One region of the Parabacteroides timonensis genome, then DNA from elsewhere that is predicted to be linked to it. Evidence: riboswitches for the same ligand, from Rfam matches in the RefSeq annotation. Region 1 holds a riboswitch; the other holds the start of a gene.
What was found. Region 1 has a riboswitch for cobalamin ahead of BQ7394_RS03845 (TonB-dependent receptor). Riboswitches for the same ligand answer to the same signal wherever they lie in the genome.

Region 1 (3,429 bases):
CATCCATGAGTACCACTGTGAAGTGAGGAAATGGACAAAAAAACAACCCCGTCGATATTTATTGTCGATGGGGTTTTGTTTTTAAAGAGCTCCAGGAAACTGAGTCTATTATGTTAAATAGAAAAACCGTATTATATAGAAGACGATTCCTGACGGAAAGCATCTTTCATATAATACGGTTGTCTTATATGAACTAATAATTCTTATTGATTCAAAGCCTGCTCAATATCCGCAATAATATCGTCCGCACTTTCGATACCGACAGAGAAACGGATCAGATCCGGAGCAATACCGGCTTCCTTCAACTGTTCGTCTGTCAGCTGGCGGTGTGTATGGCTTGCCGGGTGAAGCACACAAGTACGTGCGTCTGCTACGTGAGTAACGATAGCTGCCAGCTTCAAGCTATCCATGAACTTGATAGAAACCTCACGTCCACCTTTCAGGCCGAATGACAACACGCCACATGAACCGTTCGGCAGATATTTCTTTGTCAGGTCATAATACTTATTCCCTTCCAGATCCGGATAGTTCACCCAAGCAACCTTGTCGCAGTTCTGTAACCATTTAGCAACAGCCAATGCATTTTTACAATGCTGTGGCATACGTAAATGCAATGTTTCCAGACCCAAATTCAACAGGAATGCATTCTGTGGAGACTGGATAGAACCCAGGTCGCGCATCAGCTGGCTGGTTGCTTTCGTGATATAAGCCATCTTGCCGAATGTCTTTGTATAAGTCAGTCCGTGATAAGATTCGTCCGGCTGGCAAAGGCCCGGATATTTGTCGGCATGTGCTTCCCAGTCGAAGTTGCCGCTGTCGACGATACAACCACCGACAGCAGTCGCGTGTCCGTCCATATATTTAGTTGTAGAATGTGTTACGATATCAGCACCCCATTCGAACGGACGGCAGTTGATCGGTGTTGCGAATGTATTGTCGACGATCAAAGGCACACCGTGGCTATGAGCGATACGGGCAAACTTCTCAATATCCAACACCATTACTCCCGGATTGGAGATCGTTTCGCCGAACAATAACTTTGTATTCGGACGGAAAGCCTTACCGATCTCTTCTTCGCTGGCATCCTGATCGATGAAAGTGCATTCGATACCCAACTTCTTCAAGGTAACGGACAGCAAGTTGTATGTACCTCCATAAATACCAGTTGCACTTACAATATGATCGCCGGCTTCACAAATATTGAAACAGGCAAAGAAATTGGCCGCCTGTCCCGATGAAGTCAACATGGCGGCAACACCACCTTCCAACGCCGCTATTTTGGATGCTACGGCATCATTTGTCGGGTTTTGCAGGCGGGTATAAAAATAACCACTCTCTTCCAGGTCGAACAATTTAGCCATCTGTTCGCTGGTTTCATACTTGAATGTAGTACTCTGATAGATAGGAAGTACACGAGGCTCTCCCTTTTTAGGTTGCCAACCACCTTGTACACACAAAGTTGCCGGCTTGAATGAATTGCTCATATTTTTTATGTTTGCTATGTAATTATATTCTGCAGACAAAAGTAAAGAATAGTTTGTTCTGTTTACACAAATCTTCGATCAATTATAAAAAATACACTATTGTTTCAAAATAATCTGTACCTTTGTACCCAATTTTGGTGTCACGTTTCCAATTCCACGGAAAAGTGATGAAAAGGGAATCAGGTGAAAATCCTGAACAGACCCGCTGCTGTAAGCTCCGCCAAAGTCTTTGAGCACGACTCAATCCACTGTTCGCAATGAATGGGAAGGACGTTCAAAGATGGAGTAAGTCAGAAGACCTGCCAAGATAACAAGTTTAAAGCTTTCGGGAGATAAGGCTAAAAAACATATGAGAAAGAACATTCATCTACTTACCGGAGGTTCTGCCTGTTCATGTGTTCTATTGTTTCTTTCATCGAAAGCATGTAAAAAACAATTAATGAATTTGGTGAAATGAGAGGTTTCATGCATGTACTTCTGTTATTGATTTGTTTGTTCCCTGTAAGTCTGGCGGCACAGAATAAAGTGATTTTATCCGGCGAAGTAAAAGAAAAGGATGGGACACCACTCCCGTTGGCTACTGTCGCTATAGAAAATACGACTTCGGGAACGTATACCGACGATCGGGGACGTTATTCATTGTCGGTAACTCCCGGTAAACGTACCCTTATAATTAGGCTGTTAGGTTACAACACCATAAAAACCGTTGTCGATATCCGTAAAAATACGACAATGAATTTCACAATGGAAGAAAACTCCATAACCCTGAATTCGGTTGAAGTATACGGTAAAACGAAAACCCAACAGGTAAAAGAAAGTGCTTTTTCTGTCAATGCGTTGGATGTTAAACCACAGATCAACACACTTAAGAATCTGAATGAAATGGTGAACCGGACAACCGGCATTAAGATCCGGGAAGAAGGTGGAGTCGGTTCAGACTTTGACTTGTCTATCAACGGAATGTCGGGTAACTCCGTCCGTTATTTTATCGACGGAATGCCTTTGGACGCCAAAGGCAGCGGTGTTTCACTGGCTAACCTGCCTGTTAATATCATCGACCGGATCGAAATTTATAAAGGAGTGGTACCAGCCAGCCTGGGAGCAGATGCGTTGGGAGGAGCAATCAACATTATTACTAACCAGGTGAAGAAGAATTACCTGGATGTTTCGTACGGTATCGGTTCTTTCCATACACACAAGGCTGATTTGAATGCACAATTTGTAGATCCAAAGACAGATTTGATCATCAGGCCGACTATCGGAGTCAATTATTCGAAGAATGATTATAAGATGAAGGATGTTGAAGTGTGGGATGAAAGTGCACGTGATTTTGTATTGGTAGACCGTAAACGTTTTCATGATGATTATTTCTCTTTTCTGGGACAATTGGAAGTCGGGTTTGTCAATAAATCCTGGGCAGATGCATTCTTTATTTCAGGTTCTTATTCTAAAGTAAATAAAGATTTGCAGACCGGGTCTATCCAAAGTAAAGTATATGGTATGGCAGAAAGAAAGGTAGATGCCTGGAATATTTCAGCTCGTTACCTGAAGCAGGATTTTTTGATCAAAGATTTAAAATTAAATGCCTCTCTTTCGCATACCTGGGATCATTCACTGACAGTCGATACTGCATTTCGTAAATATGACTGGAATGGAGATTACATCAATAGTTCACGAAACGAAATTACCGGACGTGACCGTTCGTTACGTCATTATAAACGTCCGCTGACCATTATCCGTACCAACTTAGATTACCGCTTTAACAACAATCATTCTCTTAACCTGAATTATTTGTTAAGCCGTACAGGAAATGACCGTTATGACGAGATCGATACCGAATTTGAACCATCGAATGACGTGTTGGCAAAACACATTTTAGGTCTGTCATACAATCAGTCGTTTTTTAGTGGGAAGATGGATAACACATTCTTTGTAAAAGATTATA
Region 2 (3,429 bases), on a different contig from region 1:
TATTCTGGGAGATGAGGGAAGCGGTGCTGTATTGGGTAAGCTATTGATTGGGGATGTCTTGAAAAACCAACTACCTCCGGCCCTTAAAGAGCAGTTTCTTACACAATATGGGTTGACTCCGGCATCGATTATGGACAAGGTTTACCGGCAACCTTTCCCTAACCGTTTTCTGGCCGGCCTTTCCCCTTTTATACGGGAGCATTTGGATGAACCTGCCATTTGGGAACTGGTCACCCGTAGCTTTCTGGCATTTTTTACCCGAAACGTGAAGCAGTATGATTGTTTTGAATTACCTGTCCACCTGGTCGGTTCAGTCGCCTGGTATTATCAGGATATACTGAAAGATATTGCTTTTGATTTGGGTCTCCATCTTGGAGCGATTGCGCAAAGTCCGATGGAGGGATTGATTGCGTATCATGGTAAGTAAACTTATATTTGATTATGTCATTTACTAAAATAACAGAACAAGATTCATTATATAATGACCTGGAAGAGAAATCTGTTCGGGAGTTGTTGGAAGATATAAACACAGAAGACCAGAAGGTCGCATTGGCAGTGCAAAAAACAATCCCCCAGATAGAGAAACTGGTAGATCAGATCGTTCCCCGGATGAAACAGGGAGGGCGTATCTTTTATCTGGGGGCCGGAACAAGCGGTCGGCTGGGAGTGCTCGATGCTTCTGAAATACCTCCTACTTTCGGAATGCCCCCTACTTTGGTGATCGGTCTGATTGCCGGTGGCGATACAGCTCTTCGCAATCCGGTAGAGAATGCGGAAGATGACATGGAGCGTGGTTGGGAGGAATTGCAGGAGCATCAGGTCACGACCAAAGATACGGTGATCGGTATTGCTGCATCCGGTGCGACCCCTTATGTGATTGGAGCTTTGCGTAAAGCCCGTGAGCAGGGGATACTGACAGCCTCTATCTCTAGTAATCCGGATTCACCCATGGCTGCTCAGGCCGATGTGGCGATCGAAATGATTGTCGGTCCGGAATTTGTAACCGGTAGTTCGCGTATGAAGTCCGGTACGGGACAAAAGATGATTCTGAATATGATTTCAACATCTGTTATGATCCGGTTGGGGCGTGTAAAAGGCAACCGGATGATCAATATGCAATTGACTAATCAGAAACTGGTCGACCGCGGAACGCGGATGGTGGCAGAGGAGTTGGGACTGAGTTATGGCCAGTCGCAGCGACTCCTTCTCATGTATGGATCGGTAAAGGCTGCCGTTGATGAATATCGAAAACATAATATTTGATATTTTTCATCAACTGATGGAGAACGAAACGAAAATATCTCTATATTTGCGATGTGCATTGTTCCGGACCTGTATCCGCAGGAAAGGATTAAAAGGGAATCGGGTGTAAATCCCGGACAGTCCCGCTGCTGTAAGCTTCATAACGGATTGGGCAACACTAGTGCCACTGTTCTTTTTTGAATGGGAAGGCGCTCAAACCGGAAGTAAGTCAGAAGACCTGCAAGGCATGTTATTTCGACGGCTTCGAGGAAAGGCCGGAAGAGAACAGGGGGCAGCTTGTCGTCTCCACTATTCTTACTCCCGTTTCCCCTCTAGCTGTCTGAACGTTTTTGTTTTTAATTATTTTGCCATAATAATTAGGAAAAGAGGCATGGATCGGTTTGCGGGATGAGCTCCGTAATCGGTGCATGCTTTCCTTTTTATGAATGAACAGGATGATAGGAATACTTGTTTATTATAGGAAAAGTGCGTTTATTTGCAAACATAATTAATTAACAACAGGCAATATGAAGAAGGTTACAGGTTTAGTTTTGGTTATTTTGATGGTATTCATAGCCGTGCCGGCTAAGTCACAACTGAAGTTCGGATTAAAAGGAGGAGTAAACATATCGTCCGTTCATCTGAATTCTGATATATTGAAAGCGGATAATGTGACAGGGTTCCAGATCGGTCCGATGATCGAGACAACAATTCCACTGGTAGGTATCGGACTGGATGCGGCGATCCTTTATTCTCAGAAAGGACTGGAACTGAAAGCGAAAGGTACTGAAAAGACCAGTATAAAAACGGATTATCTCGATGTACCGGTCAATTTGAAATGGAAATTCGGTATTCCTCTTGTTAAAGCTTATCTGTCGGCCGGACCCTATATCGGTTTCCGTGTCGGAGGAGATAAAATCTGGAATGTTTTGGGCGAACAGATGAAAACAAAAAACTTCAGTGCAGGACTAAACTTCGGTGTAGGGGCTGAATTGATAAGCCATTTACAGGTAGGGATAAATTACGGATTGGGATTGACTGACAATTACAGTGCAGACAAACTGGATTTGGGAGGTGCTAAGAACCGTGGATGGTCTATAACAGCTGCAGTTTTGTTTTGATAACAGATAAAAGATATGCAGGGCCGGACTTTAACAGTCCGGCCTTTTTTGTTACTTTTGACCTCGTAAATGAAATACGCAGATGTCATATTACCCCTTCCGTTAGAGAATAGCTATACTTATAGTATTCCTTCCGATCTGGAAACTGCTGTCATTCCCGGTTGTCGGGTGATTGTCCATTTCGGTAAGAAGCGCTATTATACGGCGATTGTAATGGATGTGCATGAACGCAGGCCTGATACGGATTTTGAAACGAAAGAAATTTATGCCTTGTTGGATGCGACTCCCGTACTGCGCCGTCCGCAACTCCGTTTCTGGAAATGGATCTCATCCTACTATATGTGTAAACTGGGGGATGTATATAAAGCAGCCTTGCCTTCCGGTTTGAAACTGGAAAGTGAAACGGCTGTCACCTATAATCCCGACTTTGAGGCAGATGCCCCTTTGAGGCCGAATGAACAGTCGGTACTGGACGCTTTTACCGGTGTCCTGAAACTGACCGTGTCGGAACTGGAGAAAAAGACAGGGCTCCGTAATGTAGTTCCTGTAGTTGCTTCCCTGATGGCCCGTGGAGCGGTAGTGGTGAGTGAGGAAATGAAACGGGGATTTGTCCCGAAGATGCAAACCTTTATTCGCTTATCGGAAGAATATGCTACTGAAGAACGGTTACAGGCGGTATTTACAGATTTTAAGCGGGCGAAGAAACAGGAACTTTTATTAGTTTGCTATCTGGATCTGAGTCATGCCTTGAATCCGGCGTTGGTTCAGGAAGTCTCTAAGAAGGAGTTGTTGGAACGTAGTGGTTGCTCTTCCACGATCTTGGATGGACTCTTGAAGCGTGGTGTTCTGGTAAGTTATGAAAAAGAAGTGGGGCGTTTACAGGTTCCGGTCTGCCGTCTGCAACCTCTCAGCCCGTTAAGTCCGGCACAAGAGAAGGCTTATAGTGAAATACATGACGTCTTTACTTCAAAGGAAGTTTGCCTGCTTCATGGAGTTACTTCGAGTGGCAAGACGGAAATCTATGTCCGGCTGATCGATGAGGTATTGAAGATGGGACGGCAGGTGC

Region 2: another riboswitch for cobalamin. It lies ahead of BQ7394_RS18625 (porin family protein); the one in region 1 lies ahead of BQ7394_RS03845 (TonB-dependent receptor).

Annotation. Positions count from the first base shown of each region.
Region 1 covers NZ_LT669940.1:788,193-791,621, forward strand. The annotation lists gene BQ7394_RS03840 (O-acetylhomoserine aminocarboxypropyltransferase/cysteine synthase family protein) at 204-1,484, opposite strand; cobalamin riboswitch at 1,603-1,805, shown strand; gene BQ7394_RS03845 (TonB-dependent receptor) at 1,938-3,429, shown strand, end outside.
Region 2 covers NZ_LT669941.1:2,761,172-2,764,600, reverse strand. The annotation lists gene BQ7394_RS18635 (ATPase) at 1-427, shown strand, start outside; gene murQ (N-acetylmuramic acid 6-phosphate etherase) at 442-1,263, shown strand; cobalamin riboswitch at 1,305-1,502, shown strand; gene BQ7394_RS18625 (porin family protein) at 1,770-2,363, shown strand; gene priA (replication restart helicase PriA) at 2,433-3,429, shown strand, end outside.